2 regions of the Bradyrhizobium sp. 153 genome follow, and region 1 is predicted to be linked to the other one. Evidence: predicted binding sites of a transcription regulator. Region 1 holds the regulator's gene; the other holds the start of a gene.

Region 1 (7,354 bases):
GTCTGGTCGGGTCGGGCGTAGATCAGGTCGAACGAATAACGGTCGAACGAACGGCGCGCGATGGCGACGGCATCGAGGGCCTCGCGCGCACTGTGCATACGGCCGAGCGCCTTCAAGGAGGCATCGTCGAGCGCCTGGACGCCGAGCGAGACGCGGTTGACGCCGGCGGTGCGATAACCGGCAAAGCGTGTGGCTTCGACGCTGGTCGGGTTTGCCTCCAGCGTCACTTCGACGTCGCCTGCAACATGCCAGTGCTTGCCGATCGCATCGAGCACCGCGCCGACGGTTGCGGGCTGCATCAGCGATGGCGTGCCGCCGCCGAGGAAGATCGAGGTCACTTCACGGCCGGGTGCGCGCTCAGCCGTGGTTGCGATCTCGCGGGCGAAGGCGGATGCAAAGCGCGCCTCGTCGATCGCGGCGTGGCGGACATGGCTGTTGAAGTCGCAATAGGGGCATTTCGACAGGCAGAACGGCCAATGCACGTAGACGCCGAAGGCTTCCTTAGCGCGGCTCAAGGCAGATCTCCGCCAGTTTTACGAAGGCGCGGGCGCGATGCGACAGGCCGAGGCCGAGGGGCGGCAGGCCGTGCTTCTCGATGCTCTCCATCTCGCCGAAGGTGCGGCTATGGCCATCGGGCAGAAACATCGGATCGTAGCCGAAGCCGGCGGTGCCGCGCGGCGGCCAGACCAGCGTGCCGTCGACGCGCGCCTCGACCTCTTCGCGATGATCGTCGGGCCAGGCGACGCAGAGCGCCGAAACGAAATGGGCCTTGCGCTTGTCGGGCGTGGTCGCGCCGCGCTCCTGGAGCAGGCGCTCGATCTGCGCCATCGCCGCTGCGAAGTCTTTGTTCGGCCCGGCCCAGCGCGCGGAGAAAATGCCGGGCGCGCCGTCGAGCGCGTCGACCACGATGCCAGAATCGTCGGCGAAAGCGGCAAGCTTGGTCGCCTGCGCCGCCGCGATCGCCTTGATCGCGGCGTTGCTGCGGAAATCGTTGCCGGTCTCTTCGGGCTCGGCCAAGCCGAGCTCACCAGCCGACACCGCCTCGATGCCGTACGGCGCAAGCAGCTCCCGCATCTCGGCGAGCTTGCCGGGATTGTGGGTGGCGATGACGAGCTTGTCCGTGATTCGGCGGTGCATGGCCTATTGACTACGCCACAGCCAGTTTCTGCAAGTCCGCCAGACGCGCGACGCCCTTGCGGGCCAGCGCCATCAGCGCCAGGAACTCGGTTTCGGTGAACGGCTCGCGTTCCGCGGTGCCCTGCACCTCGATGATGCGCCCATCGCCGGTCATGACGAAATTGGCGTCGGTTTGGGCTTCCGAATCCTCGGCATAGTCGAGATCGAGCACCGGCGTGCCATTATAGATGCCGCAGGAGATCGCGGCGACGTTGTCGCGCAGCACATTGGCCTTGATCATGTTGCGCGCCTTCATCCAGTTGATGCAATCGGCAAGTGCGACCCAAGCGCCGGTGATCGCAGCCGTGCGGGTGCCGCCGTCGGCCTGGAGCACGTCGCAATCGACCGTGATCTGCCGCTCGCCGAGCGCTTCGAGATCGACGATGGTACGGAGGCTGCGGCCGATCAGGCGCTGGATCTCGACGGTACGGCCGCTCTGCTTGCCGGCGGAGGCCTCGCGGCGGGTGCGTTCTGAGGTCGCGCGCGGCAGCATGCCGTATTCGGCGGTGACCCAGCCGCGCCCCTGGCCCTTCAGCCACGGCGGCAGGCGGTCTTCCAGCGTGGCGGTGACCAGCACATGAGTATCGCCGAATTTCACCAGGCACGAGCCTTCCGCATATTTGACCACGCCGCGCTCCAGCGTCACGGGGCGCAATTCGTCGGGCGCACGGCGGCTTGGCCGCATGGGAAGTCCTCCAAAAACTCACGGGAAAGGCTATTCGCGGTGCTTGTAGGTGGGGTGAGGGTGGGCGGCAAGGTTTTTTCACCCCTGATTTCGGGCCCGCAAACGCCACGCTTGTCAGAAGCGTCCGGGATGGACAAATTATGAGTATCTGAGAGGAGTTACCGTCTGTGGCCCATCACGATCCGATGCATCTGATCGCGCCGCGCGCAGGCCTTGCCCAGCTCAACGAGCGTTCCCGCGACATCTTTCGTCAAATTGTCGAAAGCTATCTCGCGACCGGTGAGCCGGTGGGCTCGCGCAATATCTCGCGCCTGATCGCGATGCCGCTGTCGCCGGCCTCGGTCCGCAACGTCATGGCCGACCTGGAACAGCTCGGCCTGATCTATGCGCCCCATACGTCCGCCGGCCGGCTACCGACGGAACTCGGACTGCGCTTCTTCGTAGACGCCCTGATGCAGGTCGGCGACCTCACCGAGGCCGAACGGCAATCCATCCAGAGTCAGCTTTCGTCGGTCGGCCAGGCGCAATCGGTCGAGGCGGCGCTGGACCAGGCCTTGATGCGGCTGTCGGGCCTGACCCGTGCCGCCGCGGTCGTGCTGACGCCAAAATCCAACGCCCGGCTCAAGCACATCGAGTTCGTTCGTCTGGAACCGGAGAAAGCGCTGGTGATCCTGGTCGGCGAGGATGGCCAGGTCGAAAACCGCGTGCTGACGCTGCCGCCCGGAGTTCCCTCCTCGGCGCTGACCGAAGCCGGCAATTTCCTCAATGCACGGATTCGTGGCCGCACGCTGGCCGAAGCGCGGCTCGAGCTTGAGACCGCACTCGGCGAGGCCCGGGCCGAGCTCGATCAGCTGACGCAAAAGGTGATCGCGGCCGGCATCGCGAGCTGGTCCGGAGGCGAGAACGAGGACCGCCAGCTCATCGTCCGAGGCCACGCCAATCTGCTGGAAGATCTGCACGCGCTGGAGGACCTCGAGCGGGTGCGCCTGTTGTTCGACGATCTCGAGACCAAGCGCGGCGTGATCGACCTGCTCGGCCGGGCCGAGACCGCGGAAGGCGTGCGAATTTTCATCGGGAGTGAGAACAAGCTGTTTTCGCTGTCGGGCTCCTCCACGATCATCTCGCCCTATCGGGATGCCGCCGGCCATATCGTCGGCGTTCTCGGCGTGATCGGCCCGACGCGGCTGAATTATGCCCGTGTGATCCCGACGGTGGACTACGCCGCCCGCATCGTCAGTCGGCTTTTGGGGGGCTGACCGGCGTTCCCGATCACGGGCGCTTGATTTTCGTACGCTTAGGCACGATATCCGGGCCAACAATCCCTGGAAACGAGTTCGAGATTAGAGCCGATGACCGATCAAGACCGGCAACCCGAAGACACGACCGCGCCGACCGGCGAGCCGGTAGTGTCGAAGCCTTACATCATGCCCGACGATCCCGAGCCGGGCTCGGTCGAGACGTTGCAGAAGGAAGCGGCCGAGGCGCGTGACCGCATGCTGCGGACGCTGGCCGAGATGGAGAATTTGCGCAAGCGCACCAGCAAGGAGGTCGCCGACGCCCGTCTCTACGGCATTACCGGCTTTGCCCGCGACGTGTTGGACATCGCCGACAACCTCCAGCGCGCGCTCGATGCCGTACCGGCCGAGGCGCGTGCCGCGGCCGATCCCGGCCTGATCTCGCTGATCGAAGGCGTCGAACTCACCGAGCGCTCGCTGCTCAACGCGCTGGAAAAGCACGGCGTCAAGAAGTTCGATCCGCAGGGCCAGAAGTTCGATCCTAATTTCCAGCAGGCGATGTTCGAAGTCCCCGATGCGTCGGTGCCATCGGGCACCGTGGTGCAGGTCGTGCAGGCCGGCTACACCATCGGCGAGCGCGTGCTGCGTCCCGCCCTGGTCGGTGTCGCCAAAGGCGGCGCGAAGGCCGCGCCCGCGGCCAACACCAACGAGCCGAACAGCGCGGCAAACTGAACCTTGGCCTCATTCCGGGTTCGGCTCTTCGGGCCGCCCCGGAATGACTGCGCGAAATTATTACGCGGTCACCGCGATATCCGCAGACTGAATCCGCTTCACGCCGGCCTTGGCCATATCAGCCCAGGCCTTTGCCAGCGAACCCTGCGTGTCGATGCCGCGGCAGGCGTCCTCCACCACATAGACCTCGAAGCCCGCCTTGCGCGCATCGAGCGCGGTCCAGGCGACGCAGAAATCCGTGGCGAGACCGGCGACGAAGACGCGCTTGATCTTGCGGCCCTTGAGATAGCCGGCAAGGCCCGTCGAGGTCTTGCCGTCGGCTTCGAGAAAGGCCGAGTAGCTGTCCACCTCCTTGTGAAAACCCTTGCGGATGATCAGTTCGGCGTGCGGGATCGCAAGATCCTTTGACAGCGCGGCGCCGTCGGTGCCCTGCACGCAATGGTCCGGCCACAGCACCTGCTTGCCGTAGGGAAGATCGACGGTCTCGAACGGATTCTTGCCGGAATGCACCGAAGCGAACGAGATGTGCCCGGGCGTATGCCAGTCCTGCGTCATCACCACGTTCGCAAACGCTTTTGCGATCTTGTTGATGACGGGCACCACCTGCTCGCCTTCCTTCACCGCGAGGCTGCCGCCGGGCAGGAAGCAATTCTGCACGTCGATCACGAGCAGCGCGGAGGCTTCGTCAGGCTTGATTGACGCGGCCGCAAACAGCGCGGTTGGTGCGAGGCCCGCGAGCGCCGTGGTCGCAAGCGCCGCCAAGATGTGTCGCCGATCCAGCATCGTTCGTCTCCCCTCCAGGAATGAACCCAATGGAGGCCAAGCCTAGTTCCGCTTGTGTGCGAACAGAAGCCCGAAAATGCAGTCGGTCTTGGCGAGGGGTTGGGCTTGGGTCGGCGGATCCTCACCGCTCCCGCGTACGGGAGCTAGCCCTTCGGCTGAATGCCGTCGCGCACGGCGCGGAAGCGGGTGAAGGCGCTTGGCCATTGGTCGCGCGGGGCGCTGGCGATGATGCGCAGCGAGGTGCCGCCGCTTGAAAAGCGGATCCACTGCACCACCGTCACCGGAACCTTGTCCTTGCCGCTGACGCCGTCGATCCGGGTCTCGAAACCCTGCTGGCCGTTGATGCGGATCGGCTCGGACATGGTGACGCGCGACTCGCGCACGCCGGGGATCTGGAGCGCCGCTTCCTGGGCGAAGCGGGCGCGGTCGTCGGTCTGCTGGGGGGTGGCGCCAATCAGGCCGAGGATCATGAACGGCTTCGATTCATAGCCCGTGCTCTCGTCGCCGTCGGCCAGGATGATGCTCGAGCCCGGCGCCAGCGTACGGATGTCCTTGAAGTCGGCGAGATCGGTGATCTTGAACGGCATCAGCGCGATCTGCTCTTCGGCCGAGACCTGCTTGCGGGTGACGGCGGTCGCAAACATCTGGCGCACCGCTTCATCGCTGTAGATCTTGGTCGCATTCTCCGGAATCTGCACCGCGACATAGCCGGAGAAGCCGGCGCCCGGCACAATCATCGAATAGCGCCTCACCGGGGTATCGCCGGCCTTGCCGCTTTCGGTGGTGAAATAGGCAAGGCCCGCGGGGGTTTCGATCTTGTCCTGCTTGACGCCGTTCGCACCGGCCGGATTGGAATTGAAGGCGCTCACGACCTCGCCATAGGCCGCCGGCGGCAGCTCGGTGATCAGCACCTTGACATTGCCGTCCTCGCTCTCGAAGCCCGGAAAGGTCTTGGCCGTGCTCAGCCCGATCAGCGGCACCATGCCGAGGCGCAAGCCAGGCGGGTAAACGGCGTCGGCGGCAAGGGCCGGAAGCGCCGAGGCAATGAGGATGGCGAGCGCGGCGAGGGGACGGGTCAGCTTCATGGGCACTCTGATTGGTTCACATTGAGGCCGTTCGATGGTCGGCCACCGGGCCGCATTGTCGCGCGGAGCAGCTGTGCTGCGGCTGCCCGGCCGGTCCGCCTTTTAGCGGGTTTGGCCTTGTCGTAACAGGGTGGGGCAGATTGCGCTGGCGGGGCTTGCTGAGACCCGAACCTGTTAATATTTCCTCACCCGCAAGGGCGGTTGAGCCCGGATATGATCTTCCAAAACCCAATGTTTTCACGGCCGAAACTTGCGTTCGGTCCTTGCGGGCCCCTCCCCCCCTCCTATATGAGCCTCAATCATCGCAATATCGCGGATGTTTGATCTTAGGGGGTTTGGATCGGGTGCCTTCTGGGCCCAAACCAACCTGCCGCAAAAAGAAGGATATCAGGACCATGGGAAAGGTCATTGGGATCGATCTCGGCACCACGAACTCGTGCGTCGCCGTGATGGATGGCAAGAACGCCAAAGTCATCGAGAATTCCGAAGGCATGCGCACGACGCCTTCGATCGTCGCCGTCACGGATGACGGCGAGCGCCTCGTCGGGCAGCCGGCCAAGCGCCAGGCCGTCACCAATCCCGAGCGCACCTTCTTCGCAGTGAAGCGCCTCATTGGCCGCCGCTACGACGATCCGATGGTCGAGAAGGACAAGAAGCTCGTTCCGTACAAGATCGTGAAGGCTTCCAACGGCGACGCCTGGGTCGAGGCCGACGGCCAGACCTACTCGCCCTCGCAGGTTTCGGCGTTCATCTTGCAGAAGATGAAGGAGACCGCGGAAGCCCATCTCGGCCAGAAGGTCGATCAGGCCGTCATCACCGTTCCCGCCTACTTCAACGACGCCCAGCGCCAGGCAACCAAGGACGCCGGCAAGATCGCGGGCCTCGAAGTGCTGCGCATCATCAACGAGCCGACTGCGGCCGCGCTCGCTTATGGCCTCGACAAGACCAAGGCCGGCACCATCGCGGTGTACGACCTCGGCGGCGGCACCTTCGATATCTCCATTCTCGAAATCGGCGACGGCGTGTTCGAGGTGAAGTCGACCAACGGCGACACCTTCCTCGGCGGCGAAGATTTCGACATGCGCCTCGTGGGTTATTTGGCCGACGAGTTCCAGAAGGAGCAGGGCATCAATCTGCGCAACGACAAGCTCGCTTTGCAGCGCCTGAAAGAAGCCGCTGAAAAGGCCAAGATCGAGCTGTCCTCGACGACGCAGACCGAGATCAACCTGCCCTTCATCACCGCGGACCAGACCGGGCCGAAGCATTTGACGATGAAGCTCACCCGCGCCAAGTTCGAGGCGCTGGTTGACGACCTCGTGCAGAAGACCATCGAGCCCTGCCGCAAAGCGCTGAAGGACGCCGGCATCACCGCCGGTGAGATCGGCGAAGTCGTGCTGGTCGGCGGCATGACCCGCATGCCGAAGGTCCAGGAGGTCGTGAAGCAGCTGTTCGGCAAGGAGCCGCACAAGGGCGTCAACCCGGACGAGGTCGTGGCGATCGGTGCTGCGATCCAGGCCGGCGTGCTCCAGGGCGACGTCAAGGACGTGCTGCTGCTCGACGTCACCCCGCTGTCGCTGGGCATCGAGACGCTGGGTGGCGTGTTCACCCGCATCATCGACCGCAACACCACGATCCCGACCAAGAAGAGCCAGGTGTTC
Region 2 (7,354 bases), on a different contig from region 1:
AACGCGCCAACATCGTGAATGACGAAGTGGGCCAATCTCTTCTATTGAAAATGAGAGACGAAGGCTTGGTGAAATTCGATATTCACAAGGGGCGATGGCTCATCGGATGATCCGCGAATTGATAGGAGCAACTTGTGCTGCTTCTACAGCGGTCTCTACCCTTGCGCTCCTCCTTTAAAGGTGAAGCAATAACATTCACGGCAGCTGCCGACCAGCCTGAGCGACTAACGGCGGCGACCTGGAAAAGGAATTATGATGAAAGCACCCGTTTTCGCAATTGACGAGCCAGAGCCGAAGAAACCGGTACGAGCCGATCGACCTCCTACCGATGGGTTCGCGACGATCATCGACGGCCATTTCAAGTCGGAGTTTGACACTGTCGACGCCGCTGAAGCATCAGGTCGAAAACTAAAGCCGGTTTATCCGATGCTTCAGATCGAGATCTATGACGCCGCCATGAAGGTCCGTACTTTGTTGAGCTAGCGAGCCTGACTATCGCATCGCCAATGGTAGCAGTTCGCTCGGCCGGATCCACGCCGAATATTTCTGGATTCAGTCCGGATTATCACGCTATTTCTGAGAACTGGCGTCCTTTCTGGTGTTGCCCCACGTTGCCCCCTGAGAGCGGTCAGCTTCATACGACTAGGGTCGGCGGGATAGAAAGGCCGGCATCGCTGCCGGACCTTTCTTTAACTTTTTGAGCGCTAAGCGGTTGGACTTAGAAGTCCATGCCGCCCATGCTGCCGCCCGGAGGCATCGCCGGACCGGCGCCGCCCTTCTTGGGCAGCTCGGCGACCATGGCTTCGGTGGTGATCAGCAGCGCCGCGACCGAGGCTGCGTTCTGGATCGCCACGCGAACCACCTTGGTCGGATCGATGATGCCCTTGGAGATCAGGTTGCCGTACTCGCCGGTCTGCGAGTCGAAACCGTAGGCGTACTGATCCTTTTCCAGAATCTTGCCGACGATGACCGAGCCGTCCTCGCCTGCGTTGATCGCGATCTGGCGGGCCGGGTAGGACAACGCTTTGCGCACAATCTCGACGCCGGTCTTCTGGTCGTCGTTCTTGGTGCGAATACCCTTGAGGTGCTCGGCGGCACGCAGCAGCGCGACGCCGCCGCCCGGGACGATGCCTTCCTCGACCGCGGCGCGGGTCGCATGCATCGCGTCATCCACGCGATCCTTGCGCTCCTTCACCTCGACCTCGGTCGCGCCGCCGACGCGGATCACCGCGACGCCGCCGGCGAGCTTGGCCAGACGCTCCTGGAGCTTCTCACGGTCGTAGTCCGAGGTGGTCTCCTCGATCTGCGCCTTGATCTGGGATACGCGCGCCTCGATGTCGGCCTTCTTGCCGGCGCCGCTCACGATCGTGGTGTTCTCCTTGTCGATCATCACCTTCTTGGCGCGACCGAGCATGTTGAGCGTGACGTTCTCCATTTTGATACCGAGATCTTCCGAGATCGCCTGCCCACCGGTCAGCACTGCGATGTCCTGCAGCATGGCCTTGCGGCGATCACCGAAGCCCGGCGCCTTGACGGCCGCGACCTTCAGCCCACCGCGCAGACGGTTCACCACCAGCGTGGCCAAGGCCTCGCCTTCGACGTCCTCGGCGATAATCACGAGGGGCTTGCCGCTCTGCACCACGGCTTCCAACAAGGGAAGCAATTCATTCAATTGAGATAGCTTCTTCTCGTTGATGAGAACGTAGGCATCTTCCATTTCAACGCGCATCTTGTCGGCGTTGGTGACGAAGTAGGGCGAGATGTAGCCGCGGTCGAACTGCATGCCCTCGACCACTTCGAGTTCGGTCACGAGCGACTTGGCTTCCTCCGCCGTGATGACGCCTTCGTTACCGACCTTCTTCATGGCGTCGGCGAGGAACTTGCCGATCTCCGCGTCACCGTTGGCCGAGATGGTTCCGACCTGGGCGATCTCGTCGTTCGAGGTGACCTTCTTGGAGTTCTTGACGAGGTCGGCGACCACGGCCTCGACCGCGAGGTCGATACCACGTTTGAGGTCCATCGGGTTCATGCCGGCGGCAACCGACTTGGCGCCTTCACGGACGATCGCAGCCGCGAGCACGGTTGCGGTGGTGGTGCCGTCGCCGGCCGCATCGGCGGACTTGGAGGCGACTTCGCGCACCATCTGCGCGCCCATGTTCTCGAACTTGTCCTCGAGCTCGATCTCCTTGGCGACGGTGACGCCGTCCTTGGTGATGCGGGGAGCGCCGAACGACTTGTCGAGCACGACGTTGCGGCCCTTCGGGCCGAGCGTGACCTTCACCGCATTGTGGAGAATGTCGACACCGCGCAACATGCGGTCGCGGGCGTCGACGCCGAATTTGACTTCTTTTGCTGACATGATGATCTCCGTTTTCAACTAGTCACACCCTCAGGGCCCCATGAATAAGCGGCTTTTGAGGGATGAGATTCGAATTGCGGGGCCTTATCCTTCGAGAACCCGGCGACGCAGAATCCCCAGGATAAGGAAAACTGGCTGGCGCTTACGCGGCCTTCTTCTTGGCGGCGGGCAGATTGGTGAGAACGCCCATGATATCGCCTTCCTTCATGATCAGCAGTTCCTGACTATCGAGCTTGACCTCGGTGCCGGACCACTTGCCGAACAGCACGCGGTCGCCGACCTTCAGGTCGATCGGGATCAGCTTGCCGGCTTCGTCGCGGCCACCGGGGCCGACAGCGACGATTTCGCCCTGCGAGGGCTTGTCCTTGACAGTGTCCGGAATGATGATGCCGCCAGCGGTTTTGTCTTCGGCGTCGATGCGCTTGATCACGACGCGGTCGTGAAGCGGACGGAATTTCATGCGTTCCTCCTCGGCTTTGTGATTATTTCTGGATTGGCAGTCGGATTGGGCGAGTGCTAACCGCTCTTCACATAAGCCTGCGACACGGGGGCGCAAGGGCTTCGGTCGAGGATTTAGACTTTAACTTGGTACCGATGTCGTTTCCGTTGGCTCTCGTCGACATAAGGCTGGCGGCGGACCTCGTGAAGCACGGTTCGGAGGGAAAGTGCGAACCTGCTGTACGAGCGGAGGTGATGGTCGCAAAAGGTCGAACAATTAGATCTGTTGCCGCCGGAGCCCCAGCGTCAAGGACCAGCTGACCGCGTGGACGCGCGAGTGTGCTGAACAAGATCGCGGGGGAGCTTTCGATCGGCTTACTGAGGATTTGCGACGTTCTCGTTTACGCACAGCACGTCTGCTGTGCGTGTGCCTCAACGGCTTTCTTGAGCGTTTCAACGTTGGTCTCGAGTTTCGTGAATCGTCCGTTCGCGTAGTACGCCAGCACGACCAGCGTCCCCAAGGCCGCGAGAAACTAATCCCAATTGATGTTGATAGTAAGCATTGGCGCAACCTAAAGCCTTTGCAGAACGCGTTCCAGGCGGGAGAAATTGCCAGATAGGGTGAGGGTCAGGCCAAGCGAAATTGGCCTTTTGCACGACGAGTAGACCGACAGCTCGTGTCCACTGCGCAGTCCATACTTGACTTCAAACTGCACAGGCATGGACCAGGACGCAAGCCGACGTCGCCACGTGCTCACTCGCAAGTCGACCAGTAGGCAATGAGCGGTCTAGAGATCGCGAGGCGGGGACCTGCCCGGAAGCTCGCCAAAGATGCCGGGCAATTCCCGTCAGTCCAAACACGGCGCTGCGGAACCACACATCATTTCCTGTCGCAGAAACTTTCGTTTTATTTTCGTTCGAGGCCGCATCATCGCGCACAAGCGAAGGCACGCAGGAACTCGCGCTAATTAGTTTGCCCGAAATCTCAAGAAAGTTTGCCGGCGGATGGAGCAAGCTGCCGTACGGTGTTACCCATGCGCATTTCGCAATTGTCTCGTTCCACTGCATTTCTATCTATGCGAGGACGGGGAGCAGAACAGTCGGCTAGCGCTTACTAGTAGATAGGAGTTTGGTCGTTGAGAACGAAGCCGTGTGCAGGCCGTTGAATCACGTTATACGAACACAAGCCGGACTCGAGCGTCGTAAGGGTCATCTGCAGTGACGAGCGCTGCCGGGATCGGTAACCGCCTTTTGGCAGCACTGCCGTCAGGAGACTTCGCTCTGCTCGCGCCGGATCTGGAGAGGGTCGCACTCGATCAGGACGCGCTGCTGTCGCGAATGGGGGACCAGGTCGAGCATGTCGTCTTCCCTCACAGCGGCGTCATCTCTCTCATGATCGACATGGCGGGTGGGCAGACCGTTGGTAGTGCTGTAGTCGGATGCGAGGGCGCCCTAGGCACACTTTCCGTGCTGGGCTCGTCGCCCTCCGCCATCACGGCCGTCGTTCGCGCGGCAGGCACCGCCTCGCGGATTTCCGTCTCGCGGTTTCACGCCGCTTTTAGCCGGAGCCCCGCAATCCGACGTGCGGTCCAGAGCCACATCACGGCGATGCTGGTGCAGCTTCAGCTCGGCGGAGCCTGCAACGCACTGCATCCGGTGGAAGCCCGGATGGCACGCTGGTTGCTAAGTTTTCGCGACCGTATCGACACCGATGTCCTGCCGCTGACTCAGGAAGCGCTATCGGAGATACTCGGCGTGCGACGAACAACGGTGACGCTCCTAATGCGTAATCTGCGTGCGTCAGGAGCGATTCGGTCGGATCGGCGAGGCCACATCGAGATCGACCCAATTCGACTCGCAGCAGCGGCGTGTGAATGCCACGGTACGATACGTCTCGAAGTCGAGAAGATTTTTTCGACGGTTACCGCCCCATCAGGCAACCCTGGCCTTGTTAGATCACGAACGCTCGACCAGCGGTGAGTCGGGCCCTGCCGCGCGACGGCAGCGCGCAGCCCGGCGCAGACGGACGGAAACGATTCCACTGCTCCGCCGATGCTGTGTACATCGGTGTGGTGGGGCGGATAAGCCGAACTGCTTAGCGGATCCGTCGGCGAGTCGAGCGTAGCGAAACACTTGAGCGCAGTCCGCGGCATCCTAGTCTCTTGCGCCGACTACCGGTGCGCCCGGCGAGGCACCGAGTGCCGATCCCGGCGAGAAGGAAGACCCAGCGCCGGCCACATAGGTTCTGCACAGACCCACGGAACACGTGGACAAGCCCGTGCCCAGCGATCCGTAATCCCTGCCACTTGCTAACCGCCGGGAACGAGCGAGGGGGAAGGATTCGTCCCGGCAGGAGCGATCTATATGCTGATGACGAAGGAAAGACGGCCGGCGATCTGGACCCTAGGCGGCTGCGCGATTTCCGCGCTGCAGGACGCTGGCGCCATCCGCGAGTGCGAGGAGCATGGATGGAAGCGGGACCGTGCCGACCCGCACGCCCGTGACCGAGCCCTGATATCGCGAGACAAGATCCGCCGCCCGGCCTGTCTCCCGATCAAGCCGCGGCTGAGATTGGGGACGTGTTGGATCGGCGACACTTGCCCGGAATGTCTTCCGCAAGACCACTGAGTCCCGCGCAGCGTTCCGAATTAGACCCTGCTCAACAAGTTCGAGCGTGTTCTTGATCGCCGGGGCGAGTCTCCAGTGATCAACGCTGGACGGTCGCCGCAATTTCTCGAATATCATCCGATGAGCCATCGCCCTTTGTGAATATCGAACTTCACCAACCCTTCGTCTCGCATCTTCAACAGGAGGGATTGGCAAGTTTCTTCATTCACGATGTTGGCGCGTCTCATGACTTCGTAGACTTTGAGTGGTTTTTCGCGGAGCGCGTTCAGGATATTTTCGCGATCGTTCAGCATGACTAGAATCCTACCGTCAAAAAGCGCGCCAGATCACTGAGAATACGAAAGCTGATCTTCCGTAACGACTCGCTCGATCTTCTCCGATTTGCACTTGATGCGGTATCTAATACGTCCATCTGCCTCGATGGGCATATGTTGAACGATGGTGTAAATCATTGGACGCTCAGTAGCAGCACGTCCTTGTGGCCCTTGTGGCTGGTGGCGAACGTCTTCATTCAGCTTGTAGGCGTATGACATGGATCTATCTCTAAACCTACAGCTGCTCTAACGCGGGCCGTACTGTGATGCAATGCAATACATCCTGTTGCCGTTCCGCTTCTGAGCCCTTCACGGACATCCGGGTAGCGCCGACGGATGCCGCTTTCTGGAAGCATGACTCTTCTATTTCGAAACCAGATGAGAGCCGCTCCGCCGTTCACGTTGCACCGATCATTTACTGATCCGCGGTTCTCATTTGGCCATTTGCAATCTCTGCTTTTACAACAAAATATCGTTCATTCCATGGCGTTCATCAGACTGGCGATGTTGATCGTCGCGAAGTTTGAGAATGTATCCGAGACGGCGTAGGGGAAAATGATCTTGTCGTGATGTCGCAACGCGCCGCATGTGTACACGACGTTTGGGACATATCCCTCACGTTCGGGCGGGTCGGGTCGAAGCAAGGGTTCATGCAGGCGCGCAAGTACTTTCGAGGGATCGTTCTTATCCAGCAACGCTGCCCCGATCGAATATTTCCGAACCGGCCCGACACCGTGGGTTAGCAGCAGCCATCCCGCATCCAGTTCGATGGGCGATCCGCAATTGCCGATCTGCACGAACTCCCACGGGAATTCGGGTTTCAGAAGCGCGTGGCCGCCATCGTCCCATGTATAGAGGTCGTCGGAATAGATGAGATAGAGATTTTCATTGTCTTGCCGGGCGATCATGGCATACCGGCCGCCGATCCTCTGCGGGAAGAGCGCCATGCCCTTGTTGCGAGCGGCGCTGCCCTTCAGAGTGGACAGCCTGAACGACACGAAATCGGACGTCTCAATTAGCTCCGACCTGATCGCCCTACCGCTATAGGCGGTGTAGGTCGCGTAGTAGATCTGTCGTTCGCCATCGTTGAACTGCACGAAGCGTGCATCCTCAATGCCATTCGACTGAGATGCGGTAATGGGAAAGATGACCCGTTCGCTGATATCTTCGCCGCTTTGGAAAGCAACCTCGACATCGTATCCGGCGGGCCCCTGCGTCTGCACGAGAATGGTAGGGCTCGAGGCCAGGCGCGTCGTTGGATCGACGCTGACCGCGCCGTCTGCCGCGATCATTCCGGACCGAAAGGTCAGCGACGAGATGTGGCCTTCGCCGACGGCACGAAGGCTCAGGATGAAGCGTAACGCACCGGGAGGAGCGCCGGACTGATCGGGATGCGCTACGATACTCGGGTTGAACAAGGCAGACGCTTCGAACGAATACTCGTTGAGAAAATAGGCACCGACCAATTGACGTTGCGTTTGCGTGAACGAGGCGTGGACGACCAACGCATCTTCCATTTCGTCGGCGCGTGCCTCGAAGGCCCGCAGCAAATTGCGGTGCCGGCCGAGGAAATTCTCAAGAACATCTTCGAGTTGGCGGGCTGCCGCATCGGCGC

What was found. Region 1 encodes HrcA, which represses chaperone genes, less so after heat shock. Its sites were predicted from a motif close to GTTAGCACTCNCNNNNNGNGAGTGCTAAC; they were not measured.
Region 2: the regulator HrcA is predicted to act here: its motif matches at 2,852-2,880, upstream of IVA91_RS09415 (co-chaperone GroES).

The regions. Positions count from the first base shown of each region.
Region 1 covers NZ_JADPKH010000097.1:41,911-49,264, forward strand. Annotated here, with positions in the region: gene hemW (radical SAM family heme chaperone HemW) at 1-515, opposite strand, end outside; gene rdgB (RdgB/HAM1 family non-canonical purine NTP pyrophosphatase) at 502-1,137, opposite strand; gene rph (ribonuclease PH) at 1,148-1,861, opposite strand; gene hrcA (heat-inducible transcriptional repressor HrcA) at 2,029-3,117, shown strand; gene grpE (nucleotide exchange factor GrpE) at 3,211-3,828, shown strand; gene pncA (bifunctional nicotinamidase/pyrazinamidase) at 3,889-4,611, opposite strand; gene IVA91_RS24760 (hypothetical protein) at 4,755-5,696, opposite strand; gene dnaK (molecular chaperone DnaK) at 6,092-7,354, shown strand, end outside.
Region 2 covers NZ_JADPKH010000033.1:28,200-35,553, forward strand. Annotated here, with positions in the region: gene IVA91_RS09400 (hypothetical protein) at 1-110, shown strand, start outside; gene IVA91_RS09405 (hypothetical protein) at 253-483, shown strand; gene groL (chaperonin GroEL) at 719-2,359, opposite strand; gene IVA91_RS09415 (co-chaperone GroES) at 2,502-2,819, opposite strand; gene IVA91_RS09420 (Crp/Fnr family transcriptional regulator) at 4,016-4,777, shown strand; partial or broken gene IVA91_RS09425 (hypothetical protein) at 5,162-5,425, shown strand; gene IVA91_RS09430 (hypothetical protein) at 5,539-5,718, opposite strand; gene IVA91_RS09435 (glycoside hydrolase family 130 protein) at 6,216-7,354, opposite strand, start outside.